Regions from separate parts of the uncultured Sphaerotilus sp. genome, predicted to be linked through region 1. Evidence: predicted binding sites of a transcription regulator. Region 1 holds the regulator's gene; each other region holds the start of a gene.

Region 1 (10,539 bases):
CCTGTGGTTTGAACACCGTTTCGAGGGCGACCGCGCCCAGCGCATGCGACTGGACGCTGCGCCCTGGAACGGCGACAAGATCCTGCGCAAGGGTGGCAAGCAGCTGGTATGGATCCTGTTCGCACTGTGGACCGGCTTCACCTTCGTCGGCTACTTCACCCCGATCCGCTCGCTCGGCGCCTCGGTGCTCTCGCTGGGCCTGGGTCCGTGGGAGTGGTTCTGGGTGCTGTTCTATGCGTTCGCCACTTACGGCAATGCCGGTTTCATGCGCGAGCAGGTGTGCAAGTACATGTGCCCCTACGCGCGCTTCCAGAGCGCCATGTTCGACAAGGACACGCTCATCATCAGCTACGACGCCGAACGCGGTGACCCGCGTGGCGCGCGTGGCAAGAAGGTCGATCCCAAGTCCAAGGGCCTGGGCGACTGTGTGGACTGCGGCGTGTGCGTGCAGGTCTGCCCGACCGGCATCGACATCCGCGACGGCCTGCAGTACGAGTGCATCGGCTGCTCGGCCTGTATCGACGCCTGCGACAACATCATGGACAAGATGGGCTACGCGCCCGGCCTGATCCGCTACGCCACGCAGCACAGCCTGCAGCAGCACCTCACGCGGGCCCAGATGTGGCGCCGCGCCTTCCGACCCAGGGTGCTGATCTACACGGCGATCCTGGTGCTGATCGTCGGTGCCGTGGGCGCCAGCCTGTGGCTGCGGGATCCGTTCCGGGTCGATGTGGTGCGCGACCGGGCATCGCTGGCCCGCATCGTCGACGAGGGCAACATCGAGAATGTCTACCGTCTGCAGATCATGAACGCCACCGAGCAGACGCAGCGCTTCCGCATCACCGCCAGCGGTCTGCCGGGCCTGAAGGTGGACCAGAATGCCAAGATCGAGGTTGGGCCGGCAGAGGCCCAGTGGGTGACGGTGTCGGTGCAGGCCAGTTTCGAGGCCGCGGCCCAGGCCGGCCCGGGCTCGCACGAGATCCACTTCGATGTCGAGCGGCTGGACGACCAGGCTGCACCGGCGGTCGTCCGGGAAAAATCGACCTTCATCGTGCCCCGCTGACCCATCCGACTGAATTGATCCAGGAGTTCCTGCATGACGACAAGCGACACGACCCCCTTCGGCAAGGACACGATGCCCTGGTGGAAATACAAGATGGTGTGGCTGGTGATTGGCGGTCCGCTGATCGTCGTCGTGGCCAGCTTCATCACCCTCGCGCTGGCGATCCAGAATCCCGATCCGGTGCTGGACACGGCGTCCTCGGCCCGGTCCGGCGCCGCGCACCTGCCGGCCATGCAAGGTCGCAACCATGCCGCCACCGGGGGCGTCAAGTGAATCCCGCCAAGCCGCTACCGATCGCAGACGACGAGGTCGAGCGGTTCGAGGCGGGTGAGCCAGCGGATGTGGTGCCGCCGATGTCGGGGCCGATGCGCCGTCTTGCAGCAGTGGTGTGGCCCGCGTTCCTGATGGCGGGCGTGCTTGAAGTGCTGGTGTTTTCGCTGGTCGACCCTGGCGCGCTGCACTGGCCGGACGGACCGGTGCTGGAGGCCAACCGCATGCTGGTCTACACCTTGGGCTTCTTTGCCTTCTGGGTGGCGGTCGCGCTGGGCAGTGCCCTCACGCAGATGATGCTGGCCGAGCCGGACCGAACAGGCGGCGCCCGTTCCTGAAGGAGCGCCGGGCGGCGGTCCGGGACGGGCTGTTCAGCGCTCAGCAGTTGGCCGCGTTGACGACCTGTTGCAGGGCTGCCTGGTCGAGGATGCGGATGTCGCGCTGCTTGACTTCCAGCAGACCGTCGTCCTGGAACTTCGAGAAGGTGCGGCTGACCGTTTCAAGCTTCAGGCCCAGGTAGCTGCCGATTTCCTCGCGGGTCATGCGCAGCACCAGTGCAGAGGCGGAAAAGCCCCGCGCTTGCAGCCGCTGGGTCAGGTTCAGCAGGAAGGCCGCCAGACGCTCCTCCGCCCGCATGCTCCCGAGCAGCAGCATCACGCCGTGGTCGCGCACGATCTCGCGGCTCATGATCTTGTGGAACTGGTGCTGCAGCAGCGTGAATTCGCGCGAGAGCGTCTCCAGCTGGCCATAGGGAATCATGCAGACCTGCGAGTCTTCCAGCGCGATGGCGTCGCAGGAGTGGCGGTCGGTGCTGATGCCGTCCAGGCCGAGCAGCTCGCCGGCCATCTGGAAGCCCGTGACCTGTTCGCGGCCGTCCGAGGCGGACACGATGGTCTTGAAGAAGCCGGTGCGGACCGCGTACAGCGCAGCGAAGGTCTCGCCGGCGTGGAACAGGCTTTCACCGCGGCGCACGGCCCGGCGGGTGCCGATCATGTTGTCCAGCGAGGTCAGCTCCTCGTCCGACAGCCCCACGGGCAGGCACAACTCGCGCAGGTTGCAGGCCGAGCAGGCGACCTTGAGGGCGTCCAGGCGGGGAGTGGTAGACGTTTCGTGCATGTTGCAAACCCGGTTGATCAAGCTTGGTTGATTCTTGTGCATCCGCCGTGCAGCACACTTGAGCTGCGTCAAGGCTGGCGGGCGCCGTGGCGGCACAGTGCGTGGGATGGAACATACGACACTTTCCCGTGGCCGCACTGACACATCGGCCGAATCTGGTGTGCCGGGCCTGGCAGCGGCTGCGCCGGAACTGACCGACGCCCTGCTGGCGCGCATGGATGTGCCGGGGCCGCGCTACACCTCCTATCCCACCGCGGACCGCTTCGTCGAGGCGTTCACCGCCGGACATTGCGCGCAGGCGCTGGCGCAGCGGGGGGATCTGGGCGGTGTGGGCGGTGCGGGCGCACCGATGTCGATCTATGTGCACGTGCCTTTCTGCGAGTCGGTCTGCTACTACTGCGCCTGCAACAAGATCGTCACGCGCGACCACAGCCGCGTGGCCGCCTACCTGAAGGCGCTGGAACACGAGCTGGACCTGGTCTGCCAGGCGCTCGGCGAAGCGCCGCAGGTGTCCCAGCTGCACTTTGGCGGCGGCACGCCGACCTATCTGGATGACGACGAACTCCGCCATGTGGTGGGCATGATTGCCTCCCGCGTGCGGCTGCTGCCCCAGGGCGAGCACTCCATCGAGATCGATCCGCGCACCGTCACCCGTGACCGGCTGGCACTGCTGAAAGACCTCGGCTTCAACCGTGTCTCCTTCGGCGTGCAGGACTTCGACCCGGCGGTGCAGCAGGCTGTCCACCGGGTGCAGCCGCATGCGCAGGTCGAGGCGCTGATGCGCGACGCGCGGGAGCTGGGCTTCGAGTCGATCAACGTCGACCTGATCTACGGCCTGCCGCGCCAGACGCCCGAGAGTTTCGAGCGCACGGTGCGCCAGGTCGCGCTGCTGCGGCCGGACCGCATCGCGATGTACGGCTACGCCCACCTGCCGACGCGCTTCAAGCCGCAGCGGCGCATCGTGAACGCCGAGCTGCCCAGCGGGGCGGACCGGGTCGGGATGCTGGCGCAGGCGCTGGCCGGTTTTGTCAGCCATGGCTACCAGTACATCGGCATGGACCACTTCGCGCTGCCCGAGGACGCGCTCGCGCAGGCCAAGCGCCAGGGGCGGCTGCACCGCAATTTCCAGGGCTACAGCACCCAGCCGGACTGTGACCTGATCGGCCTGGGGGTGTCGGCCATCTCGCGGGTGGGGGCCACCTACAGCCAGAACGCCAAGACGCTGGATGAGTACTACGACCTGCTCAAGGGCGATGCGCTGCCGGTGGTGCGCGGGCTGGCGCTGACGCGCGATGATCTGGTGCGGCGGGCGGTGATCATGTCCATCATGTGCCACGGGCGGCTGAGCTACGAATCGGTGGCGCTGGCGCACCTGATCGACGTGCGGCAGTACTTCGCGCCGGAACTGGAATCGCTGCAGGACCTGGCGCGCGACGGCCTCGTCACGCTCCACGAGGACGGGCTGGAGGTCACGCCGCTGGGTTGGTACTTCGTGCGCTCGGTGGCGATGGTGTTCGACCGGCACCTGCGGGCCGACCGCAGCCGGGAGCGGTTTTCCAAGGTGATCTGAGGCGGATCGAGGCAATCGGATGACAGGTGCGTTGCTGCTGACCGCGGCATTGATGGGCTTGGCCGGCACACCGCATTGCGCGGCGATGTGCGGTGCGGGCTGTGCGGCCGTGGCGCGGCGCTGCAAGCCGGATCGGCCGGCGCGCGCCGTGGCCGGCATGCTGGTGGGGCGGCTGGTGGCGTATGCCGTGGCAGGGGCGCTGGCCGCTGCGTTCGTGGGCGGCTTGCGCTGGTTGGGCACGTCGGCGGGCTGGTTGCGGCCGGTCTGGACCGGGCTCCAGGTCTTCCTGCTGCTGCTGGGGCTGTGGATGCTGCTGAAAGGCGCGCTGCCCGAGAGTCTGGCCGCCTGGCTGGAGCAGCGTGGCCGTCCCGCATTGCCCGATGGCACAGCCCGCATCCGGATGCCGGGCGAAGTGCAGGCCGCCGCCTGGGGCCTGCTCTGGCCCGCCTTGCCTTGCGGCCTGCTGCACGCGGCGCTGCTGATGGCGTCGGTGGCGTCCACGCCGCTCGAGGGCGCCACCGTGATGGCCGTCTTTGCGACCACGAGTGCGCTGGGTCTGGTCGTGGGTCCGGCGCTCTGGCTGCGCTGGGTGCCGGCTGCGCTGCGTTCCGCGGGGGGCCGTGGCGGGGTGTCGCCGGCGTCGCTGTCGCTGCGCATGGCGGGCGCGACCATCGTGGTGCTGGTGGGCTGGTCGTTCGGGCATGCGCTCTGGACCGATACCCTGGCCGCCTGGTGTGCCTGACATAGAATCATTTTCGACCCCGAACAGAACAAGTTCACCCACCGCATCACGGAGACAGAACCATGTACGAGCACATCACGGTGCCTGCCGACGGACAGAAGATCACCGTCAACGCGGACTTCTCGCTGAACGTCCCGAACCAGCCGATCATCCCGTTCATCGAAGGCGACGGCACCGGCTTCGACATCACCCCGGTGATGATCAAGGTGGTGGATGCCGCGGTCGCCAAGGCCTATGGCGGCGAGCGCAAGATCCACTGGATGGAAATCTACGCCGGTGAGAAAGCCACCCGCGTCTACGGTCCGGACGTGTGGCTGCCGGCCGAGACGCTGGAAGTGCTGCGCGAGTACGTGGTCTCGATCAAGGGCCCGCTGACCACGCCAGTCGGCGGCGGCATCCGTTCGCTGAACGTCGCGCTGCGCCAGGAACTCGACCTCTACGTCTGCCTGCGCCCGGTGCAGTACTTCAAGGGCGTGCCCTCGCCGGTGAAGGAGCCGCACAAGATCGACATGGTCATCTTCCGCGAGAACTCGGAAGACATCTACGCCGGCATCGAGTACGCGGCCGAGTCGGACAAGGCGAAGAAGCTGATCAAGTTCCTGCAGGACGAGATGGGCGTCACCAAGATCCGTTTCCCGAACACCTCGGGCATCGGCATCAAGCCGGTCTCGCGGGAAGGCACCGAGCGCCTGATGCGCAAGGCGCTGCAGTACGCCGTCGACAACGACAAGCCCAGCGTCACCATCGTGCACAAGGGCAACATCATGAAGTACACCGAAGGGGGCTTCCGGGACTGGGCCTACGCGCTGGCGCAGAAGGAGTTCGGCGCCGAGCCGATCGATGGCGGCCCGTGGTGCAAGTTCAGGAATCCGAAGACGGGCAAGGACATCACCGTCAAGGACTCGATCGCCGATGCCTTCCTGCAGCAGATCCTGCTGCGCCCGTCCGAGTACTCGGTGATCGCCACGCTGAACCTCAACGGCGACTACATCTCCGACGCGCTGGCCGCGCAGGTCGGCGGCATCGGCATCGCCCCGGGCGCCAACCTGTCGGACTCGGTGGCCTGCTTCGAGGCGACCCACGGCACCGCGCCGAAGTACGCCGGCAAGGACTACGTCAACCCCGGCTCCGAGATCCTGTCGGCCGAGATGATGCTGCGCCACATGGGCTGGACCGAGGCGGCGGATCTGATCCTGGCGTCGATGGAGCGGTCCATCGCTTCCCGCAAGGTCACCTACGACTTCGCCCGCCTGATGGACGACGCGACCCAGGTGTCGTGCTCGGGCTTCGGTCAGGTGATGATCGACCACATGTGAAACGCCTGCATTGCGGGTGGTTCGAAGCAAAAAGCCCGCTTGCGCGGGCTTTTTTCATGGGCGTTCGGGGGTATCTCAGGCGTCGGCGTTGTCGGCTTGAGCCTGGGGCGCCGTCCGTGGTGAGTCGGGCTGCACCGCGCAGATGTTCTGCGCGAGCTTGCCCTTGGGGCCGTCGACCAGTTCGTAGCGCACCTGCGAGCCTTGCTTGAGGGTGCGGAATCCGTCCATCTGGATGGCCGAAAAATGTGCGAACACGTCTTCCCCTCCGCCTTCGGGTTCGATGAATCCGAAACCCTTCACATCGTTAAACCATTTGACCATGCCAATAGCCATCGTTTTGTTCTCCAGTTTCCCAACGAAAATCCCAATAATTTTGTCAAGATTCTGGGGATCGTTAGAAAAGCTGTCAAGAATCCGAGGGCGCTGTCACGGCCTTTGTCGTGATGCTGTTGGGGGCGCACGCATCCACGTGGAACCCTTTCGATCCGCACCGGCTTGACCCCGGCGGCACGCGGAGTCCGAGCGACCGATAGAATGCATCCATGGCCAGCAACACGCCGGAAATTCCGAAATCCCCCACCCCGCCTGCCGACGGTCAGGGCGCTGTCGTCGAAGAACGCCAGCAACAGAGAGTTGAACCACCACGCGCCTATCAAGTCGTGATGCTCAACGACGATTACACACCGATGGAGTTCGTGGTCATGGTGCTGCAAGAGCACTTCCATCACGGCATCGACGCCGCCACCCTCATCATGCTGAAGATCCACCATGAGGGAAGGGCGGTCTGCGGGGTGTATACCCGTGATGTCGCAGCGACAAAGGTCGAATTGGTTCTGGCAGCGGCACGACGAGCGGCACACCCGCTCCAGTGCGTTATGGAGGTCGCATGATTGCGCAAGAGTTGGAAGTCAGTCTGCACATGGCGTTTGTCGAGGCGCGCCAGCAGCGGCATGAGTTCATCACGGTCGAGCACCTGCTGCTCGCCCTGCTGGACAACCCTTCGGCGTCCGAAGTCCTGCGCGCCTGTGCAGCCAACCTCGAAGATCTGCGCAAGAGCCTGACGCAGTTCATCAAGGAGAACACGCCCACGGTGGGCGGCTCCGACGAGGTGGACACGCAGCCCACGCTCGGGTTCCAGCGCGTGATCCAGCGGGCGATCATGCACGTGCAGTCCACGGGCAACGGCAAGAAGGAAGTCACCGGCGCCAATGTGCTGGTGGCGATCTTCGGCGAGAAGGATTCGCACGCGGTCTACTACCTGCACCAGCAGGGCGTGACCCGTCTGGACGTGGTGAACTTCATCGCGCACGGCATCCGCAAGTCCGATCCGCCCGAGCCGACCAAGGCGCCGGGCGAGTCCGGTCCTTCGGCCTCCGACGGTGAAAAGGACGAGGGCGACGGTGGCAAGGGCTCGCCGCTGGAGCAGTACACCCAGAACCTGAACCAGGCGGCGCGCGATGGCCGCATCGATCCGCTGATCGGCCGCGAGCACGAGGTCGAGCGGGTCATCCAGATCCTGTGTCGCCGGCGCAAGAACAACCCGCTGCTGGTCGGCGAGGCTGGCGTGGGCAAGACGGCGATCGCCGAAGGCCTGGCTTGGCGCATCACGCAGGGCGAAGTGCCGGACGTGCTGGCCGAATCGACGGTCTACTCGCTCGACATGGGCGCGCTGCTGGCCGGCACCAAGTACCGCGGCGACTTCGAGCAGCGCCTGAAGGGCGTGCTCAAGCAGCTCAAGGAACACCCGCACGCGGTGCTGTTCATCGACGAGATCCACACGCTGATCGGCGCCGGTGCGGCCTCCGGTGGCACGCTGGACGCCAGCAACCTGCTCAAGCCAGCGCTGAGTTCCGGCCAGATCAAGTGCATCGGTGCCACGACGTTCACCGAGTACCGCGGCATCTTCGAGAAGGACGCCGCCCTGTCCCGCCGCTTCCAGAAGGTCGATGTGGCCGAGCCGACCGTCGAGCAGACGGTGGAGATCCTCAAGGGTCTGAAGTCGCGCTTCGAGGAGCACCACGGCGTCAAGTACGACGTGGGTGCGCTGCAGGCCGCGGCCGAGCTGTCCGCCAAGTACATCAACGACCGCCACCTGCCCGACAAGGCGATCGACGTGATCGACGAGGTGGGGGCTGCGCAGCGCATCCTGCCCAAGAACAAGCAGAAGAAGCGCATCACCCGCATCGAAGTCGAGGACATCGTCGCCAAGATCGCGCGCATCCCGCCCGCCAGCGTCACCACCGACGACCGCAGCAAGCTCAAGACGCTCGACCGCGACCTGAAGAGCGTCGTGTTCGGCCAGGACGCCGCGATCGACGCGCTGGCCGGCGCGATCAAGATGGCGCGTTCGGGTCTGGGCAAGCCGGACAAGCCGATTGGTGCCTTCCTGTTCAGTGGCCCGACCGGCGTGGGCAAGACCGAGGTGGCCAAGCAGATGGCCTACATCCTCGGCATCGACCTGCTGCGCTTCGACATGTCCGAGTACATGGAGCGCCACGCCGTCAGCCGCCTGATCGGCGCGCCTCCGGGCTATGTCGGCTTCGACCAGGGTGGTCTGCTCACCGAGGCGGTCACCAAGAAGCCGCATTGCGTGCTGCTGCTGGACGAAATCGAGAAGGCCCACCCGGACGTCTTCAATGTGCTGCTGCAGGTCATGGACCACGGCACGCTGACCGACAACAACGGGCGCAAGGCCGACTTCCGCAACGTCATCATCATCATGACGACGAATGCGGGCGCCGAGAATCTGCAGAAGTCGACCATCGGGTTCACCAACTCCCGCGAAGTCGGCGACGAGATGGGCGATCTGAAGCGCATGTTCACGCCCGAGTTCCGCAACCGGCTGGACTCGATCGTCAGCTTCCGGTCGCTGGACGAGGACATCATCCTGCGCGTGGTGGACAAGTTCCTGCTGCAGCTCGAAGGTCAGCTCAGCGAGAAGAAGGTGGAGGTCACCTTCACCGACGCGCTGCGCAAGCACTTGGGCAAGAAGGGCTTCGATCCGCTGATGGGCGCACGTCCGATGCAGCGCCTGATCCAGGACACGATCCGCCGCGCGCTGGCCGACGAGCTGCTGTTCGGCAGCCTGACGGACGGTGGCCGGCTGACGGTGGACGTGAACGAGGCGGGCGAAGTGCAGCTCGACATCGAGCCGCGCAACAAGAGCGACAAACCGAAGGCGGAGTCGGCGACGGCGTGAGCCGCCACGGTTTCGACCGGATCGACTGAATCGACCGAAAGGGCCTGCGGGCCCTTTTTTCATGCGCTGTCGCTGCGTGATGCGCGCAGATCAGCGCTGGAAGCGGATCGGGTCCTGTCCGAAGTACGTGCGCAGCAGCGCGTAGACCTCGGGGAATTCGGCCTGCAGGCCGTCTGGTGCCACGAAGAAGGCTTCGGCCGTGACCGGAAAGAATTCTTCCGGGCCCTGCGCGGCATAGGGATCGAGCCAGGTCGGTTGTTCAGCGTCCACCTCTGCGGTGTGCCGGGCCAGTGCGCGCGCCATCACCTCCAGCCATTGCGCGCGCACCGTCCGGTCCGGCAGGGTGGGGACACCATCGACCCCGCCATGGCGCATGTCGAGCACGTGGACAAACTCGTGGATGACGACGTTGTAGCCGTCCTCGGACCGGTCGATCTCGCCGGCCATCTGCACGTCCTGCCACGACAGCATGACCGGGCCGCCCTCCATCGCCTCGCCGGCCAGCACCTCGTCGCCGCTGTGCACGACGCCGGCGTCGTCGCTCCACTGGCGCTGCACGACGACTTCCTGTGGGTGCAGCACGATGCCGACGAAACCGTCGTACAGCGTCAGCCCGCCGGGCAGGTGCAACACGGGCACGCAGGCCTGCGCCGCCACGGCCACCGCCATCGCGTCGGTGAGTTCCAGCCCACCCGCGGTGCTGAATTCCTTCTCGTTCAGAAACAGGGTCGCCAGTGCGCGCAGGTGCAGCAGATCCGGCAGCGGGCGCCGCTTCAGGAAGGGATAGGCCCGCAGCGTCTCCAGCCACAGTTCGTCCGGTATCGCCCGGCGTTCAAGGACCCGCTGTGCGCGCCGCTCGCGCCAGGCATCCAGCCAGCGCTTCAGCATGGCAGCGGCAGGCGCCGACGCTCCACCCCGTCCGCTGTGAGGCGCAGGACCTCGGCGCGCGGCGCGGCCGGGTCGTGGTCCAGGTCCCAGTCGGTCAGCACATGGCGCACCAGACCGTCGCCCAGTGCTTCGTCGCCGGGGCGGTGGGTGTGGCCGTGGACCAGCGTCGTGGCACCGTGCTGGCGCAGCAGCGCGCGCATGGCGTCCCGGTCCAGATCGGGGTAGGCCGCCATGCCCAGCGTGCGCTTGCGCTGTTCGCTGCTGTCGCGCAGGCCGCGGGCGAAGGCGCGGCGGCGTTCCAGTGTCTCGGCGAGGAATTGGTGCTGCCAGGCCGGATTGCGGGCCTGCAGGCGAAAACGCTGGTAGTCCACATCG
Region 2 (10,539 bases), on a different contig from region 1:
TCCAGATCAAGATCAAGCAGCATTTGCATGACCAGCAGCACGAAGGCGGCCGACACAGCCTTCTCATCGGACAGCGTGCCCAAGCACTCCTGCAGCGATTGGCGCTGCTCGGTGGCCAGTTTGTTGACACGCTGGTCAATGATGGATGCGTTGAGGTTCATGCCAGTGTTGATTTTCAGGCTGGCGTGAGCTTGGTCAGGATCTCGTCCGCCCAGGCCTTGGGTGCCATCGGGAAGCCCAGGCGCTTGCGGCTATCGAGGTAGGCGGCGGCCACGGCGCGGGCGAGGTTGCGGATGCGGCCGATGTAGGCGGCGCGCTCGGTCACCGAGATGGCACCGCGGGCGTCCAGCAGGTTGAAGGTGTGCGCGGCCTTGAGCACCTGCTCGTAGGCGGGCAGGGCGAGCTGCTGCGCCATCAGGTGCTGCGCGTTGCCTTCGTGCGCGCCGAAGGCGTGCAGCAGGAACTCGACGTTGCTGTGCTCGAAGTTGTAGGTACTTTGTTCGACCTCGTTCTGGTGGAACACGTCGCCGTACTTCAGGTCGGCCGCGCCGTTGGTGCCCTTGGCGTAGACGAGGTCGTAGACGTTCTCGACGCCCTGCAGGTACATCGCCAGCCGCTCCAGCCCGTAGGTGATCTCGCCGGTGATGGGCTTGCAGTCGATGCCGCCGACCTGCTGGAAGTAGGTGAACTGCGTCACTTCCATGCCGTTCAGCCAGACTTCCCAGCCCAGGCCCCAGGCGCCGAGCGTGGGGTTCTCCCAGTCGTCCTCGACGAAGCGGATGTCGTTCTTCTTCAGGTCGAAGCCGAGTGCTTCCAGCGAGCCGAGGTACAGCTCCAGGATGTTGGCCGGCGCGGGCTTGAGCACGACCTGGTACTGGTAGTAGTGCTGCAGGCGGTTCGGGTTCTCGCCGTAGCGACCGTCCTTGGGGCGGCGGCTCGGCTGGACATAGGCGGCCTTCCAGGGCTCGGGGCCGAGGGCGCGCAGGAAGGTGGCGGTGTGGCTGGTGCCGGCGCCGACTTCCATGTCGTAGGGCTGCAGCAGCGCACAACCCTGGGCGTCCCAGTATTCCTGAAGGCGAAGAATGATTTGCTGGAAGGTCAGCATGGTGGTGGGCAGCTTGGAGGACGAGGGAGGGCGTGGAGGGCTTGGACTTGTTTGGCGTGAATTCTAGGCGCCAGGGTGGGGCTGGTCCTGCAGTGCGGCCAGCTGCGCCGGCGTGCCGACGTTTTCCCAGCGTCCGACACCCGCTTCCAGCCCGATCCGGCCCGCCGCGACGCCGTCGATCAGCAGCGGCCCGAGGGCTGCGCGCCGGCCGGCGGGCAGCCCCGCGCAGAGCGTCGGCCGCATCAGCGCGAAGTTGGCATAGGTGACCCGTTTGCCGGCGAGGTCGAAGTCGCCACGCAGGTGGTAGGGCGGGTTCGGCACGACCCAGAGCCGGGCGTCCTGGCCGCTGGCGAGGAAGTCGTCCACACGGGCCTGGTCGAAGCGGAAGTCCGGCGCCCAGATGTCGCCCGAGACGACCCAGAAGGCGTCGCGGCCGTCGGCGCAGAGCCAGTCCTGCACGGTGGCGATGCCGCCGGCGGTTTCCAGCGCGCCGCCGAAGTCGCGGCCTTCGTGCGAATAGCGGATGGCCAGACCGAAGCGCGATCCGTCGCCGAGTACGGCGGGGAAGCGGTCTTCGAGCCACGCGGTGTTGACAACGACCTCGCGCACGCCGCCGCGGGCGAGCGCCAGCAGGTGCCACTCGATCAGCGGCCGTCCGAAGACCGGCAGCAGCGGCTTCGGCGTGGTGTCGGTCAGCGGGCGCATGCGCTCGCCACGGCCCGCGGCGAGCACGATGGCGCGCGGCGGCAGGGAGGGGGGGGTGGAGGTATTCACGGGCTCCGGAGTGTAGAGCCCGCTGCGGCGTCCGGGGCCTGCGCCCGCGGGGTTGCCGCGCTGTCTGTCAGGCCGCGCCCCCCAGCCCGATGGGGGCCGGCGCGGTGCGCACGATGCGGCTGAAGAGCTGTTCGTATTCCGCCGACGGCGGGTGGCCGGTCAGCGGGTCGCGGTTGTCGCTGAAGGCCTCGTCGAGCACAGCCCAGTCCGCCGGCTCCAGCACCTGCTGCGCCAGCGGCAGCACGATCTCCTCTTCGAGCTGCATGTGCTTCAGGTAGAACGACAGGTAGCGCTCCGCCGCCTGCTCGAACCCGTCGCGGCGGCTCTCGCCCAGCATCTCCCAGGACAGCAGCGTGTGCTCCAGATCGCGGATCGCCCGTTCGCCGGCGCCGTGGTCGCGGTCGAGCTTGTCGAGGATCTCGGCGGCGCTGTCGCTGCGTTGGCGGATCAGCGGGAACAGCAGGTCGGTCTCCTTGCGGTGGTGCAGCCGCTCGGGGAATTCGTCGATGTAGAACAGCATTGCGCGCAGCACGTCGAAGCGCACGGGCGTGCCGTCCTGGCGGTGCTGGCGCAGCAAGAGGTGCAGCGAGCTGAGCATGGCGCCGAGCGCCTGGTGCTCCTCGCGGATGATGCGGATGGCGGTCGGGGTGGGCAGCGTGGACATGGGAAGCAACTCCTGGGCGGTGGCCGTGTCGGCCCGTTCCGGCAGCGTCGCAGCTTCGCGCCCGGCCGGGTTGACGGGAGTCAAGGGATGATTCAGCGGGCTGTCTGGCGCTGCCGTTTAAAATCCTCGATTCGCCCTCCCGACCACACCTACTCTGCTTGTGTCCATGGCCGCCACACCTGTTTCCCTTTCTTCCTCGATGGCCAACGCCATCCGCGCACTGGCCATGGACGCCGTGCAACAAGCCAACTCCGGCCACCCCGGCGCCCCGATGGGCATGGCCGACATCGGTGTGGCGCTGTGGAAGCGTCACCTCAAGCACAACCCGGCCAACCCGCAGTGGGCCGACCGCGACCGCTTCGTGCTGTCGAACGGCCACGGCTCGATGCTGGTCTACGCGCTGCTGCACCTGACGGGCTACGCGCTGTCGCTGGACGACCTGAAGGCCTTCCGCCAGATGCACAGCAAGACGCCGGGCCACCCGGAAGTCGGCGTGACGCCTGGCATCGAGACGACGACCGGTCCGCTCGGCCAAGGCATCACCAACGCCGTCGGCATGGCGCTGGCCGAGAAGCTGCTGGCGGCCGAGTTCAACATCGACGGCCACACCATCGTCGACCACCGCACCTACGCCTTCCTGGGCGACGGCTGCCTGATGGAGGGCATCAGCCACGAAGCCTGCGCGCTGGCCGGCGCCTGGAAGCTGAACAAGCTGATCGCGCTGTACGACGACAACGGCATCTCGATCGACGGCCAGGTCGCCCCCTGGTTCATCGACAACACGCCGCAGCGCTTCGCCGCCTACGGCTGGAACGTCATCGACGCCGTCAATGGCCATGACATCGACGCCGTGGACGCCGCCATCGCCCAGGCCAAGCTCAGCACCGACAAGCCGACGCTGATCGTCTGCAAGACCCACATCGGCAAGGGCTCGCCGAACCGCGCCAACACCTCCAAGGCCCACGGCGAGCCGCTCGGTGCCGCCGAGATCGCGCTGACCCGCGAAGCGCTGGGCTGGTCGGCCGAGCCCTTCACCATCCCCGCCGACATCGCTGCCGCGTGGGATTGCCGCGCCGCTGGTGCCGCGGCGCAAGCCGAGTGGGACGAGCGCTTCGAAGCCTATGTGCGTGCCTGCCCGACGCAGGCGGTCGAGTTCGAGCGCCGCATGATCGGCGACCTGCCGGATGCGTTCGCCGAGATCGCGGTCGACGCGGTCGGCGATGCCCATGACAAGGCCGAGACCGTCGCCAGCCGCAAGGCCAGCCAGCTCGCGCTGGAGCACTTCACCGCGCAGCTGCCCGAGATGCTGGGTGGCTCGGCCGACCTGACCGGCTCGAACCTGACCAACACGAAGAGCACGCCCGCGCTGCGCTTCGATGCGGCAGGCGCCCCGGTGCGCAACGCCGAAGGCCAGCTCGGCCGCCACATCAACTACGGCGTGCGCGAGTTCGGCATGGCCGCGATCATGAACGGCATCGCGCTGCACGGCGGCTACATCCCCTACGGCGGCACCTTCCTGACCTTCAGCGACTACAGCCGCAACGCCATCCGCATGGCCGCGCTGATGAAGCTGCGCGTGGTCCACGTCTTCACCCACGACTCCATCGGTCTGGGCGAAGACGGCCCGACCCACCAGTCGATCGAGCACGCCGCCAGCCTGCGCCTGATCCCGGGCCTGGATGTCTGGCGTCCGGCCGACACCTGCGAGACCACCGTGGCGTGGACGATGGCCCTGGCCAACCGCAACCGCCCGAGCGCGCTGCTGCTGTCGCGCCAGAACCTGCCCTACGCCCCGAAGGCCAGCGCCGACGCGATCACCAAGGGCGCCTACGTGCTGTCCGAGCCGAGCGACGTCGGCTTCAAGAAGGGCAAGAAGCCGGACGCCGTGATCGTGGCCACCGGCTCCGAAGTGCAGCTGGCGCTGGCCGCGCAGGCGGAACTCGCCAAGGACAAGATCGCGGTCCGCGTGGTCAGCATGCCCAGCACGACCGTGTTCGACCGCCAGAGCGTCGAGTACAAGTCCGACGTCCTGCCGCGCAAGGTGCCGCGCATCGCCGTCGAGATGGGCGTGACCGACTTCTGGTGGAAGTACGGCTGCGCAGCGGTCATCGGCATCGACACCTACGGCGAGTCGGCCCCGGCCGGTGTCCTGTTCAAGCATTTCGGCTTCACGACGGAGAACGTCGTCGCCACCGTGCGCAAAGTCCTCGGCGAATAAGGCCGGACGCGCGAAACTCGGGTGATTTGCTCGGGTTTTCGCGGGCTTTTTCAGGGCTCAGCTTCCCCGGTTCCCAGGTTTTCAGGTTTCCCATTCCCACTGGAGTTTTCCCATGACCATCAAGATTGGCATCAACGGCTTCGGCCGCATCGGTCGCATGGTGTTCCGCGCTGCGGTGCAGAACTTTGCTGACGACATCGAAATCGTCGGCATCAACGACCTGCTGGAGCCGGACTACCTGGCGTACATGCTCAAGTACGACTCGGTCCACGGCCGCTTCAAGGGTGAAGTCTCGGTCGACGGCACCAACCTGGTCGTCAACGGCAAGAAGATCCGCCTGACCGCGGTCAAGAATCCGGCCGAGTTGGCCTGGGGCGACGTCGGCGCCGACATCGTCATCGAGTCCACCGGCCTGTTCCTGACCAAGGAAACCGCCGAAGCCCACCTGAAGGCTGGCGCCAAGAAGGTGATCCTGTCGGCGCCGTCGAAGGACGACACCCCGATGTTCGTCTACGGCGTGAACGACAAGACCTACGCCGGCCAGGCCATCATCTCCAATGCGTCCTGCACGACGAACTGCCTGGCGCCGGTCGCCAAGGTGCTGAACGACACCTGGGGCATCAAGCGCGGCCTGATGACCACCGTGCACGCCGCCACTGCCACGCAGAAGACCGTGGACGGCCCGAGCAACAAGGACTGGCGCGGCGGCCGCGGCATCCTGGAAAACATCATCCCGTCGAGCACGGGTGCTGCCAAGGCCGTCGGCGTGGTGATCCCCGAGCTGAACAAGAAGCTGACCGGCATGGCCTTCCGCGTGCCGACGTCGGACGTCTCGGTCGTGGACCTGACGGTCGAACTGGACAAGCCGGCCACCTACGCCGAGATCTGCGCCGCCATGAAGGCCGCCAGCGAAGGCGCCATGAAGGGCGTGCTGGGCTACACCGAAGACAAGGTCGTCGCGACCGACTTCCGTGGCGAGCCGTGCACCTCGGTGTTCGACGCCGAAGCCGGTCTGGCCCTGGACAGCACCTTCGTGAAGGTGGTGTCCTGGTACGACAACGAGTGGGGCTACTCGAACAAGTGCCTGGAAATGGCGCGCGTCATCGCCAAGTGATCAGACAGGACCTGCGGGTCCGCTGATGCAGAAAGGCTCCGCGAGGAGCCTTTTTTCATGGGCACTGCGCCGCGAAACTCAGCGCTTGCAGGTCTCGAACAGGTGCCCGCTCAGCCGCGGCTTGAGGGCGGCGACGCGGTCCTGGATGTCCGCGTCGGCTTTCTGGATGCGCACGGTGTGCAGCGTCGTCGGCTTGACCAGCGGCACCACGCGCACGTACTTGACCTTCTGCGCCGTCAGGCGGGTCTGCAGGGCGCGGGCATCGGCCTCGACACCGTGGCGGCCGAAGATGAAGCCGGGGATGTACTCGTCCGGCAGGTCGTGGGCCTCCTCGAAGGCGATCTCCAGCTTGCGCAGCTGCTCGGCGCGCTTGTCCATGATGACGCGGCTCTTGTAGGGGCCGACGTAGACCATCCAGTTGCCCGGCTTCTCGCGGGTGATGAGCTGCCACGGGCCTTCGCCCAGCGTGTTGCGCAGCGCGCGCTCGGCCGTCCGCCATTCGACCGGCGTGAAGGGGCCGGCTTCGAGACAGACGGGTGGCGCCGGTGCGGGCGTGGGGACAGGCGCCGTGGCCATGTCTGCGGCGGCGCTGGCCGGGGCGGGTGGCTCGGAGGCCTCGGGTGCGGGCACCTGGCTCGTCACCGGCGGTGGCTCGGGCACCGCCGAGGCCGGCGCCGCCGCGCTGGAGGCCAGACCACGGGGCGGCACGACCCGCAGTGCCGCCGGATCGATCTGGGCGCTCAGGCGCTGCGGCTCGCGGTCACCGTCGGGCGACAGGCCGAGCACGTCGGTCAGCCAGCCCTGCGTCCAGCCGTAGAAAGCCAGATTGGCCAGCATCAGGATCACGACCAGCGCTCTCAGCATGGACGCACGCTCACTTCGCCGCTGTGGAGGGTGTGGAGGGCGCCGAGGGCATCGCGCACCTGCAGCGAGCCGTCTGCGGACAGGCCGCAGGCGAGGCCGGTGAGGGCGCCGGCCTGCACGCTGCGTCCGGTCAGCACGTCCCGCGCGGCATAGCGGGCGTGCAGGGTTGACAGGCCATCGGATTCGAAGGCCAGCACCGCGCGCAGCAGCGGCCCGGCCACCCGGTGCAGCACCTGCGGGGCGGTCAGCGCCGGCTCGAACTCCTGCAGGCAGGCGTAGCCGGTGCGGAAGGTGTCGGGGTCCTGCGGAGTCTCGGGCAGTGGGGCCATGTTCAGGCCGACGCCGATCACGACCCAGCGCTCGCCGGGGCGCAGGCCGGGTTCCGCCAGCGGCGCAACCTCGATCAGGATGCCGCCGAGCTTGCGGTCGTCGCCGCGCAGCCACAGGTCGTTGGGCCACTTCAGGCCGATGTGTTCGCCCAGGGCCTCGGCCAGCGCGAGACCGACCGCCAGCGACAGCCCGCTCCAGTCGGCCGGGGCCAGCTTCAGGCCGAGCGAGAAGGTCAGCGCCTGGCCCGCTTGCGACCACCAGACGCGGCCCAGGCGACCGCGACCGGCGGACTGGCGTTCGGCGACGAGCAGGCAGGGCGCGTCCAGGCCCTGGCGACCGCGATCGAGCAGCAGCGTGTTGGTGGAGCCGGTCTCGGCCAGCACCTCGACGCTCAGGCCGGGGGCCTGCGGTTCCAGGTCTTGCCAGAGCGTTTCGGCGTCCCAGTGCAGCATGGTGGTGGTCGTGGTGGTAGGGCGGGGCGGGGGGCGAAGGGGCGCTGGTTCAGCGCTTGGGGCCGAGCATCGTACCCCGGCAGTCTGCTGCACCGCAGCGACACGCGTAAGCTTTCTTCAGTTTCGCGGTGTAGCGTTCATCGATCACCAATCGGTAGTCGAAGAACAGCTCCTCTCCGGGAGCGATGTCGCGCAGGGCCTTGATGAAGATGCGGCCGTTGTCGTCCTCGGTTTCGCAGTTCGGTGCGCAGGCGTGGTTGATCCAGCGTGCCGAATTGCCGCGCACGCCGCCGTCGATCACATGCGTGTCATCGATGTGGAAGTAGAAGGTATGGTTCGGGTCGGACGGATCGTGCGGGTGGCGGCGCAGGGCCTCGTCCCACGGGATGACTTCGCCCTTGTATTCGATGATGATTTCGCCCGCTCGCAGCGGTACCTGTGCATAGACACCCTTGCCGTGGACCCCGGAGCGGCGCACCTGCAGACGGCGCTGTCCGGGTGACGGTGTCGGGCTGGGCGCGGTCGAATCTGGCAGCGGTGCAGACATGGCAGTGCGAGATTGGTTAGATTGGGGTGTGAGCGTGTGCGTGCCCGTGTGTGTGCGTGCACGCGTATAGCCTTGGATTGTAGGGAGCACCCTGACGCCGTGTCGGGTGCATGAGCAGCGTTCTGCAGAGTTCGAACATCATGAGCAAATCTCTCGTCATCGCCGAGAAGCCTTCCGTCGCGCAGGACATCGTCCGCGCGCTGACCCCGGTGTGCGGCAAGTTCGAGAAGCACGACGACCACTTCGAGAACGACCGTTACGTGGTCACCTCCGCCGTCGGCCACCTGGTGGAGATCAAGGCGCCGGAGGAATTCGACGTCAAGCGTGGCAAGTGGAGCTTCGCCAACCTGCCGGTGGTGCCGCCGCATTTCGATCTGGCGCCCATCGACAAGGCCAAGAGCCGCCTGAGCGCGGTCGTCAAGCTGGTCAAGCGCAAGGACATCACCGACCTGGTCAACGCCTGTGACGCGGGGCGCGAGGGCGAGCTGATCTTCCGGCTGATCGAGCAGTACGCGCTGGGTGCCAAGGTCGGCACGAAGCCCGTGCAGCGCCTGTGGCTGCAGAGCATGACGCCGCAGGCCATCCGCGACGGCTTCGGCAAGCTGCGCAGCGAGGCCGACATGCGCGGTCTGGCCGACGCCGCTCGCAGCCGCAGCGAAGCCGACTGGCTGATCGGCATCAACGGCACCCGCGCCATGACCGCGTTCAACTCGCGCGACGGCGGCTTCTTCCTGACCACGGTCGGGCGGGTGCAGACGCCCACGCTGTCGATCATGGTCGAGCGCGAGGAGAAGATCCGCAAGCACGTGGCACGCGATTACTGGGAAGTTCGTGCCGATTTCGGTGCAGATGCCGGCGTCTACGAAGGCAAGTGGTTCGACCCGAAATTCAAGAAGGACGACGACGCCGAGCGCCGCAGCGACCGCCTGTGGAACGCCGACGAGGCCAAGGCCATCGCCGACGCGGTGCGCGGCAAGTCCGGCACCGTGCGCGAGGAAGCCAAGCCGAGCACGCAGGCCAGCCCCTTGCTCTACGACCTGACCACGCTGCAGCGCGAGGCCAACTCGCGCTTCGGCTTCTCGGCCAAGACGACGCTGTCGATCGCGCAGGCGCTGTACGAGAAGCACAAGGTCCTGACCTACCCGCGGACCGACGCGCGCGCGCTGCCCGAGGACTATGTCGACGTCGCCAAGCAGACGCTGGACATGATCGCCAGCGAAGACCTGCCCGGCCCGCTGCAGGACCTCGCCACCCACGCCCGCAAGGCGCTGAAAGAGGGCTACGTCAAGCCGACCAAGCGCATCTTCGACAACTCGAAGATCTCGGACCACTTCGCCATCATCCCGACGCTGCAGGCCCCCAAGAGCCTGAGCGAGATCGAGGCCAAGCTGTACGACCTGGTGGTCAAGCGTTTCATCGCGGTGTTCTACCCGTCGGCCGAGTTCATGGTCACGACCCGCATCACGCAGGTGACCGCGGCCGGTAAAGACCACCAGTTCCAGACCAATGGCAAGGTGCTGGTCAACCCGGGCTGGCTGGCGGTCTACGGCAAGGAAGCCGCCGGCGAGGACGCCAACCTCGTGGCCGTGAAGCCGGGCGAGATCGTCACCGCCGATGAGCTGAAGATCGCCGCGCTGCGCACCAAGCCGCCGGCGCGCTACAACGAATCGACGCTGCTCAGCGCGATGGAAGGCGCCGGCAAGCTCATCGACGACGAGGAGTTCAAGGCGGCGATGCAGGAAAAGGGTCTGGGCACGCCGGCCACGCGCGCGGCCACGATCGAAGGGCTGATCACCGAAAAGTACCTGCTGCGCGATGGCCGCGACCTCGTGCCGACCGCCAAGGCGTTCCAGCTCATGACGCTGTTGCGGGGTCTGGAGGTGGAAGACCTGACCACGCCGGAGCTGACCGGCCAGTGGGAGCACCAGCTCAACCTGATGGAGAAGGGCCAGCTCAGCCGCGCCGACTTCATGCAGGGCATCGCCGACATGGCCCGCCGTGTCGTCACCAAGGCCAAGGAATACGACCGCGACACCATCCCCGGCGACTACGCGACGCTGAAGGCGCCCTGTCCGAACTGCGGCGGCGTGGTCAAGGAGAACTACCGCCGCTTCGCCTGCATCGGCGCGGACGCGCAGGCCGAAGGCCAGGGCGCCGGCTGCGGCTTCTCGATCGGCAAGATCCCTGGTGGTCGCAGCTTCGAGCTGCACGAGGCCGAGGTGTTCCTGACCGAGCACCGCATCGGGCCGCTGGAAGGCTTCCGCTCCAAGGCGGGCTGGCCCTTCACCGCCGAGCTGAAGCTGGTGCGCGACGAGGAAGCCGGCAACTGGAAGCTCGAATTCGACTTCGGCGACGACGCCAAGAAGGAAGCCGAGGAGTCCGAGGCGGTCGATTTCACGGGTCAATCGTCGCTGGGCCGCTGCCCGAAGTGCGGCAGTGCGGTGCACGAACACGGTACGAACTACGTCTGC
Region 3 (8,560 bases), on a different contig from region 1:
AGCCGCTTCCAGCACGGCGTCGTGGACAGGCCCGTGCGCTCGGCGATCTGGGCGATGGACTGGCGCGAGTCGCGCTGCAGTTCGGTCAGGATCAGGGCGTCCCGGCGGTCAAGTTCATGCATTCGCGTGTCTCCGCAGCATTTGGTTGGTTCATTCCAATTTTCAGCCAAACAGAGGGAAGAAAAGAACCGATCACTCCACGCCGGCACCTAAAGTTTCCGGCATGAACACCGCCCCAGCCCTGCGCACCGACTACCGCCTGTCCGACAACCTGTGGGCCACGGCGGGTACGGTCTTCCTCACCGGCACGCAGGCGCTGATCCGCCTGATGGCGATGCAGCAAGCGCTCGACACGCAGCGCGGCCTGCACACCGCCGGCTTCATCAGCGGCTACCGTGGCTCCCCGCTCGGCATGGTCGACCAGCAGGTGTGGAAGGCGCAGCCGCGGCTCGACGAACTCGGCATCCGCTTCCTGCCCGCGATCAACGAAGAACTGGCCGCCACCGCCGTGCTCGGCACGCAGCGCGTCGAATCCGACCCGCAGCGCACGGTCGAAGGCGTGTTCGCGCTCTGGTATGGCAAGGGGCCGGGCGTGGACCGCGCGGGCGACGCGCTCAAGCACGGCAACGCCTACGGCTCCTCCCCGCACGGCGGCGTGCTGGTCGTCGCGGGCGATGACCACGGCTGCGTCTCGTCCTCGACGCCGCACCAGAGCGACCAGGCGTTCCAGGCGTGGAGCGTGCCGACCGTGTCGCCCGCGACGGCGGCGGAGATGCTGGAGTTCGGGCTCTACGGTTGGGCGCTGTCGCGGTTCTCGGGCGCGTGGGTCGGGTTCACGGCGCTGTCGGAGGTGGTCGAAAGCGGCACCACCGTCGACCTCGACCCACTTGCGCAGCGCGTGTCCGCCTGGCACGACGCCGACACCGTGCGCACCCGCACCGGCTACACACCCCCCGCCGACGGGCTGCACTACCGCTGGCCCGACCTGCCCTCGCTGACCATCGAGGCGCGGCTGCACGCCAAGCTCGACGCGGTGCGCGCCTTCGCCCGCGTCAACCCGATCGACCGCACGGTGATCGCGTCCGAGCGCGCCACGTTCGGCATCGTCACCGCGGGCAAGGCGCACGTCGACCTGATGGAGGTCTTCCGCCGGCTCGACCTGTCGCCGGACGACCTCGCCGCGGCCGGTCTGCGGCTCTACAAGGTGGGGCTGACGTTCCCCGTGGAGCCGACGCGGCTGACCGACTTCGCGGCCGGGCTGCGCGAGATCCTCGTCATCGAGGAAAAGGGGCCGGTGGTGGAGACGCAGTTGCGCGAGCTGTTCTACAACGCCCCCGCCGACCAGCGCCCCACCCTGCTCGGCAAGCGCGACGCGGCCGGCCAGCCGCTGGTGTCGGCGCTCGGCGAGCTGCGGCCGTCGCGGCTGATCGCGCTGGTGGCCGCTTGGGTGGCGGCGCGGTTTCCGGCGCTGGACCGGCGGCACCTCGTCGTCGATTTCACGCTGCCGGCGCTGCTGCACAACGACGCGGACGGCGTGCGGCGGGCGCCGTATTTCTGCGCCGGCTGTCCGCACAACACGTCCACCAAGGTGCCCGACGGCTCGCGCGCCCAGGCGGGCATCGGCTGCCACTTCATGGCGACGTGGATGAACCGCGACACCGAGGGCCTGATCCAGATGGGCGGCGAGGGCGTGGACTGGGTCTCGCACGCGATGTTCACCCGCGAGCCGCACGTCTTCCAGAACCTCGGCGACGGCACCTACTACCACTCCGGCTACCTCGCGATCCGGCAGGCGGTGGCAGCCAAAGCGACGTTGACCTACAAGATCCTGTTCAACGACGCGGTTGCGATGACCGGCGGCCAGCCGGTGGACGGCGTCACCAGCGTGGACCGCATCGCGCGGCAGGTCGAGGCCGAGGGCGTGCGGCAGGTCGTGGTCCTCAGCGACGACATCCGCAAGTACGACGGCCAGCACGCCCAGTTCCCGCCCGGCACCACCTTCCATGACCGCAGCGAACTCGACGCCGTGCAGCGCCGCCTGCGCGAAGTGCCCGGCGTCACGGTGCTGATCTACGAGCAGACCTGCGCGGCGGAAAAGCGGCGGCGGCGCAAGAAGAAGGAGCTGGTCGATCCGCCGAAGCGCTTGTTCATCCACCAGTCGGTGTGCGAGGGCTGCGGCGACTGCACGGTGCAATCGAACTGCGTCGCCGTGCTGCCCGAGGAAACGCCGTTCGGCCGCAAGCGGCGCATCGACCAGTCGAGCTGCAACAAGGACTATTCCTGCGCCAAGGGTTTCTGCCCGAGCTTTGTCGGCGTGGTCGGCGGGCGGCTGAAAAAACACGTCGGCGCGCTGGTCGGCGCCGCGGGTGCGGACAGCCCGTTCCGCCGCCGCATCGACGCGCTGCCGCTGCCCGCCGCGCATGTCTGGACGGCGCCCTACGACCTGCTCGTCACCGGCGTCGGCGGCACGGGCGTGGTCACGGTCGGCGCGCTGATCGCGATGGCCGCGCACCTCGAAGGCAAGGCCGCCAGCGTGCTCGACTTCATGGGCTTCGCGCAGAAGGGCGGCGCGGTGCTGAGCTTCGTGCGGCTGGCGGACCGGCCGGAGCGGCTGCATCAGGTGCGCATCGACGCGCAGCAGGCGGACGCGCTGCTGGCCTGTGACCTCGTGGTGGGCGCGTCCGCCGACGCGCTACAGACCGTGCGCCACGGCCGCACCCGCGTGCTGGCGAACACGCACGAGACGCCGGTGGCCGAGTCGCTGCGCAACCCGGACGCGAGCCTGAAGGCGCCGCTGCTGCTGCAGAAGATCGAGCACGCCGCCGGCGCCGGGCAGGTGCGCACGCTCGATGCACAGCGGCTGGCGGAGGACTTCCTCGGCGACGCGATCGTGTCGAACATCGTGGCGCTCGGCTTCGCGTGGCAGGCGGGGCTGGTGCCGGTCAGCCTGGCGGCGATGCAGCGGGCGATCGCGCTGAACGGCGTGGCGGTGGAGAACAACCAGAACGCCTTCGCGCTCGGGCGGCTGGCGGCGGCGGACCCGACGGCGTGCCGGGCGCTGCTGGACGAGCCGGCGGAGGACGCGCCTGCGGTCGAGCCGCTGGACGCCCTGATCGCCCGCGGCATGACGCACCTGACGGCGTATCAGGACGCCGCGTGGGCGCAGCGGTGGCGGGCGCTGGTGGATGAGGTGGGTGTGGTGGAAGCGGGTCTGCCGGACGGCGCCGACCGGCCGCTGACCCGCGCGGTGGCGACGCAAATGCTGCGGCTGATGGCGTACAAGGACGAGTACGAAGTCGCCCGGCTCTACACCGACCCCACCTTCCGCCGCAGCCTCGATGCCCAGTTCGAAGGTGACTTCCAGCTCGAATTCCACATGGCCCCGCCGCTGCTCGCCCGCCCGAAGGACGGTCAGCCGCCGCGCAAGCTGCGGCTCGGCGCGTGGCTGCTGCCGGCGATGCGCTGGCTCGCCAAGGGCAAGGCGCTGCGCGGCACCGCGCTCGACCCGTTCGGCCGCACCGACGAGCGCCGCACGGAGCGCGCACTGATCGGGCGCTACGAGGCCCGCGTGCGCGAGCTGCTCGCCGCGCTGGCGGTGGACGCCTCCCCCCGGCGGCGTGCGCTGGCCATGCAGATCTCCAGCGTGCCGCACACGGTGCGCGGCTTCGGCCACGTGAAACTCGCCAACCTCGCGCTGGCGCAGGTGCGGGAGGCGGAGCTGCTGCACCGCTTCGATCCTGTGGCCTATCCGCCGCCTGCGGGGACGGGCGTGCCGGTGGCCGGGCAGTTCAAGGGGATCCGGGTCGAGACGCTCTGAGTGAGCACGTCTGGTGCACTACGGCTTCGCCCGCCGCAGCCCCTCCGCCTGCCGGTCATAGTCTTCGCGCGACCGGGTCATGTCGGCCAGACAGCGCGAGCGGTCCTGATGGTCCTGCAGCTTCATGCAGTGGTCGCGTTGCCAGGCCTGGCCGATGTTCCAGAACTGGTCGGTGCTGCAGGCGGTCAGCAGGGTCAGGGCGCAGAGTGCGAGTATGGGAAGGCGCATGGTGGGGTGAGGGAGTTGGTGGATGGCTCAAAGGCCGGGGGCGGCGTCGACCAGAAACCGCTCTGCCAGCAGTGCCCAGTACGCCGCGCCGACCCCGACGTTGTCGTCGTGGAAATCGTAGCCAGGGTTGTGGACCATGCAGCCGCCCTCCCCGTCGCCGTTGCCGATCAGCAGGTAGCTGCCGGGGCAGTGTTCCAGCATCACGGCGAAGTCCTCGCTGCCGTTGAGCGCGGGGCCGTTCAGCGTGACGTGGTCCGGGCCGAGCAGCTCCAGCGCCACGCGGCGGGCGAAGTCGGTCTCGGCCAGGGTGTTGACCAGCACCGGGTAGTCGCGCTTGTAGTCCACCTCGGCGCGCACGCCGAAGCTCTCCGCCTGCGCCACCGCCAGCGCGCGGATGCGCCGCTCCAGCAGGTCGCGCACGCCTGGGTCGAGCGAGCGCACGCTCAGCTCCAGCGTTGCCCGGTCCGGGATCACGTTGCTGGCGCGGCCGGCGTGCAGCGCGCCGACGGTGACCACCGCCATCTGCTGCGGATCGACATTGCGCGATACGACGGTCTGCAGCGCCATCACCAGACTGGCTGCGGCGACGACCGGGTCGGTGGCGAGCTGCGGCGCCGCGCCGTGGCCGCCGGTGGCGTGCAGCGTGATCGTCACGTCGTCGCTGGAGGCCAGCGCCGCGCCGTCGCGCAGCACGAGCCGGCCCTGCGGGATGCCGGGCATGTTGTGCATCGCGAAGACGGCGTCGCAGGGGAAGCGCGCGAACAGGCCCTGCTCGATCATCAGCTTTGCGCCGCCGGGGTATTCCTCGGCGGGCTGGAAGATCAGGTTCAGCGTGCCGGAGAAATCGACGTGGTGCGCGAGGTGGTGCGCCGCGGCGAGCAGCATCGCCGTGTGGCCATCGTGGCCGCAGGCGTGCATGACGCCGTCGTGCGCGCTGGCCCACGGCTTGCCGCTGGTTTCCTGGATCGGCAGCGCGTCCATGTCGGCGCGCAGGCCGAGCCGGCGCGGGCCATTGCCGCGCTTCAGCTGGCCGACGACGCCTGTGGTCGCCAGTCCGCGGTGCACGGTGTAGCCCCAGGCTTCGAGCCGCTCGGCGACGAGTTGCGCCGTGCGGTGTTCGGACAGGCCGAGTTCGGGGTGGCGGTGCAGGTCGCGGCGCAGCGCGATGAACTCACTGGCCTGCGCCTGCAGTGCGGTGAGCATGGGGTGCGTGGTCATGGGCATGGTCCTGTGGGGTGGTGCAGCAATGTGGCAGTGGAGACTGTCATTTCGGCAGGGTTGGCAGCGAAACGCGGCAGTTCATGCGCTTCCGCCTGACGCCGACCTTCGGGAGACTCTACCCAAGCCCAGCACTTCCGGAGACGTCCATGGACACCACCATCACAGCATCTACCTTGTCCCCCACCCTGTACGTCGGCGTCGAGGACATGGTCCGGCTCGTCCAGCGTGTCGGCCTGCCCGCCTGCATCGCGGGCGTGGCCGAGCGCATCGAAGCCGCCTTCCTGCGCTGGAACGACTTCGACAAGCGTGCGCGCCTGGCCTGCCATTCCGCTGACGGCGTGATCGAGCTGATGCCGATCGCCGACGCCGAGCATTTCACCTTCAAGTACGTCAACGGCCACCCCAAGAACACCCGCGCCGGCCTGCCCACCGTGATGGCCTTCGGCGTGCTGGCCGATGTCGCCACCGGCGTGCCGCGGCTGCTGTCCGAGCTGACGCTGACCACCGCGATCCGCACCGCCGCCATGTCTGCCACTGCCGCGCGCCACCTGGCCCGCCCGGGCAGCCGCGTGATGGCGCTGATCGGCAACGGCGCGCAGAGCGAGTTCCAGGCGATCGCCTTCCGCGACCTCGTCGGCATCCGCGAGCTGCGCCTGTTCGACACCGATCCCGCCGCCACGGCCAAGCTGGCCGCGAACCTCGCCGCGAACCTCGACGGACAGGGCCTGTCGGTGACGGTCTGCGCCAGCATCCGCGAGGCCGTGCAGGGTGCCGACATCGTCACCACGGTGACCGCGGACAAGACCAACGCCACCATCCTGACGCCGGACCTGATCGCGCCGGGCATGCACCTGAACGCCGTCGGCGGCGACTGCCCCGGCAAGACCGAACTGCACGCCGACGTGCTGCGCTGCGGCCCGGTATTCGTCGAATACGCGCCGCAAAGCCGCATCGAGGGCGACGTGCAGCAGATGCCCGCGGACTTCCCCGTGACCGAGTTCTGGCAGGTGCTCGCCGGACAGGCACCGGGGCGCACCTCGGCCGAGCAGGTGACAGTGTTCGACTCGGTCGGCTTCGCGCTGGAGGACTACGCCGCACTGTGCTTCGTGCACGACACGGCGCGGGCGCTCGGCCTGGGCCGGGAGATCGATCTGGTGCCGCAGGCGGTGGATCCGAAGGACCTGTTCGGGCTGCTGCGGGCGCCGGTGGACGCGCTGCGGATCGCCGCCTGACGCGCAGACAGACTCAGCGGTAGCTCGCCAGCAGGATGCTCGTCTCCGTCGTGCGGATCCCCTTGATCAGCCGCACCCGCTCCAGCACCCGCGACAGCTCGGCCATCGAATCGGCGCGCAGCTCGGCCAGCAGGTCCCAGCGGCCGTTGGTGTCGTGCAGGGCCTGCACCCCCGGCTCGCCCAGCAGGTTGGCGATGACCTCGCGGGTCTGGTTGCCCTCGACCAGCACGCCCATCCAGGCGCGGATCTGGTCCGGCTCGGCATCCGGGCGCAGGCGCAGCGTGTAGCCGACGATCACCTGCTCGTCTTCGAGCTTGCGCAGCCGGTTGGTGACGGTGCCGCGCGAGACGCCGAGCCTGGTGGCCAGCGCGGCGACGGTCAGCCGCGCGTCCTGGCGCAGCAGCGAGATCAGGTGGCGGTCGGTGTCGTCCATCGCGGCAGTGTGCCTGCGGCGGGCGGTGGCGGCCAGTCGGGTCATGCCGGGGCGCTGGTTGACGCCAGTCAAGCCAGACCGACCCTGCGGGTGCCACGATGTTCCGGTTCCCCCTGTGTCTGGAGAAGACCATGACCACCGCCCAGAAGTTCGACCTGCCCCGCCGCGCCGCCCTGCGCACCGCCCTGATGCAGCGGCAGGAAGCCCTGCTGGCCTCGCAAGCCCTGCACACCGACGGCGGCACCCGTGTCCAGCACGCCCGCGAGGTGCTGCTCCAGGACGGCGACGATGCCCCCGCCCGCGACTCCGACCGCGAGATCGACCTCGTCTTCACCGACCACGAGCGCCAGGAGCTGGCCGACATCGGGCTGGCGCTGCAGCGCATGGACCACGGCACCTATGGCGTCTGCCTCGACTGCAGCGCGGACATCCCGCTGGCGCGCCTGGAGGTCATGCCGCAGGCGCTGCGCTGTCTGGCGTGCGAGCAGGTCGCGGAAGGTGCGAACCGGTGAGATCATGAGCGGCGCGACAATCGCGCCATGAGCACGATCGACACCCCCCTCCACGACCGCGAGACCGGCTCCCGCCGCTCCACCCGCGACACCACCCGCACCGACGACACCCGCATCGACGCCGTGCGCCCGCTGATCACCCCCGCGCTGCTGCACGAGCGGCTGCCGGTGAGCGAGCCGGCGCAGGCGCTGGTGGAGCAGGTGCGCGGCGAGATCGCCGACGTGCTGCACGGCCGCGATGACCGGCTGGTGGTCGTCGTCGGGCCGTGCTCGATCCACGACCATGCGCAGGCGATGGAATACGCCGCGCGCCTGAAGCCGCTCGCGGACGAGCTGCGCGGCGAGCTGGTCACCGTGATGCGCGTGTACTTCGAGAAGCCGCGCACGACGGTCGGCTGGAAGGGCTACATCAACGACCCGCACCTGGACGGTAGCTTCGCCATCAACGAGGGGCTGGAGCGTGCCCGCGCGCTGCTGATCGACATCCTCGGCCTGGGCCTGACGGCGGGCAGCGAGTTCCTCGACCTGCTCAGCCCGCAGTACATCGCCGAGCTGATCTCGTGGGGGGCGATCGGCGCGCGCACCACCGAGAGCCAGAGCCACCGCCAGCTCGCCTCGGGCCTGAGTTGCCCGGTCGGTTTCAAGAATGGGACCGATGGAGGCGTGCGCGTGGCGACCGACGCGATCCTGGCCGCGAGCGCGCCGCACGCCTTCATGGGCATGACCAAGATGGGCGTGGCCGCCGTGTTCGAGACGACGGGGAACGCCGACTGCCACGTCATCCTGCGCGGCGGCAAGGCGCCGAACTACAGCGCGGCGGACGTGGAAGCGGCGTGCGCGATGCTGCGCGGCGCGGGCTTGCGCGAGCAGGTGATGATCGACCTGTCCCACGCCAACAGCAGCAAGCAGCACCGCCGCCAGATCGAGGTCGCCGAGGACATCGCGGGCCAGATCGCGGGCGGCGAGCGGCGCATCACGGGCGTGATGATCGAGAGCCATCTGGAGGAAGGCCGGCAGGACCTGCGGCCGGGCGAGCCGCTGCGGCATGGGGTGTCGATCACGGATGCGTGCATCAGTTTTGCGCAGACGGAGCCGGTGCTGCGGAGGCTGGCGGAGG

What was found. Region 1 encodes FNR, which switches genes on or off when oxygen is low (the NO sensors DNR and NnrR bind a similar motif). Its sites were predicted from a motif close to TTGATNNNNATCAA; they were not measured.
Region 2: a site for FNR is predicted at 2,614-2,627, ahead of AABN02_RS10050 (hemerythrin domain-containing protein). Genes of this name have one in related genera too.
Region 3: a site for FNR is predicted at 6,990-7,003, ahead of AABN02_RS04045 (TraR/DksA C4-type zinc finger protein). Genes of this name have one in related genera too.

What each region holds. Positions count from the first base shown of each region.
Region 1 covers NZ_CAWURG010000005.1:25,074-35,612, forward strand. Annotated here, with positions in the region: gene ccoG (cytochrome c oxidase accessory protein CcoG) at 1-1,063, shown strand, start outside; gene AABN02_RS02025 (hypothetical protein) at 1,097-1,336, shown strand; gene AABN02_RS02030 (hypothetical protein) at 1,333-1,671, shown strand; gene fnr (fumarate/nitrate reduction transcriptional regulator Fnr) at 1,712-2,449, opposite strand; gene hemN (oxygen-independent coproporphyrinogen III oxidase) at 2,556-4,019, shown strand; gene AABN02_RS02045 (sulfite exporter TauE/SafE family protein) at 4,039-4,761, shown strand; gene icd (NADP-dependent isocitrate dehydrogenase) at 4,824-6,077, shown strand; gene AABN02_RS02055 (cold shock domain-containing protein) at 6,153-6,410, opposite strand; gene clpS (ATP-dependent Clp protease adapter ClpS) at 6,620-6,967, shown strand; gene clpA (ATP-dependent Clp protease ATP-binding subunit ClpA) at 6,964-9,276, shown strand; gene AABN02_RS02070 (M90 family metallopeptidase) at 9,367-10,164, opposite strand; gene AABN02_RS02075 (UDP-2,3-diacylglucosamine diphosphatase) at 10,158-10,539, opposite strand, start outside.
Region 2 covers NZ_CAWURG010000024.1:41,311-51,849, reverse strand. Annotated here, with positions in the region: gene AABN02_RS10065 (AIPR family protein) at 1-161, opposite strand, end outside; gene glyQ (glycine--tRNA ligase subunit alpha) at 176-1,105, opposite strand; gene AABN02_RS10055 (nucleotidyltransferase family protein) at 1,169-1,879, opposite strand; gene AABN02_RS10050 (hemerythrin domain-containing protein) at 1,947-2,543, opposite strand; gene tkt (transketolase) at 2,710-4,761, shown strand; gene gap (type I glyceraldehyde-3-phosphate dehydrogenase) at 4,874-5,875, shown strand; gene AABN02_RS10035 (hypothetical protein) at 5,954-6,739, opposite strand; gene AABN02_RS10030 (biotin--[acetyl-CoA-carboxylase] ligase) at 6,733-7,521, opposite strand; gene AABN02_RS10025 (SET domain-containing protein-lysine N-methyltransferase) at 7,571-8,068, opposite strand; gene AABN02_RS10020 (DNA topoisomerase III) at 8,209-10,539, shown strand, end outside.
Region 3 covers NZ_CAWURG010000011.1:6,246-14,805, forward strand. Annotated here, with positions in the region: gene AABN02_RS04015 (Lrp/AsnC family transcriptional regulator) at 1-122, opposite strand, end outside; gene AABN02_RS04020 (indolepyruvate ferredoxin oxidoreductase family protein) at 224-3,817, shown strand; gene AABN02_RS04025 (hypothetical protein) at 3,836-4,045, opposite strand; gene AABN02_RS04030 (M20 aminoacylase family protein) at 4,073-5,263, opposite strand; gene AABN02_RS04035 (ornithine cyclodeaminase) at 5,413-6,498, shown strand; gene AABN02_RS04040 (Lrp/AsnC family transcriptional regulator) at 6,512-6,931, opposite strand; gene AABN02_RS04045 (TraR/DksA C4-type zinc finger protein) at 7,063-7,443, shown strand; gene AABN02_RS04050 (3-deoxy-7-phosphoheptulonate synthase) at 7,471-8,560, shown strand, end outside.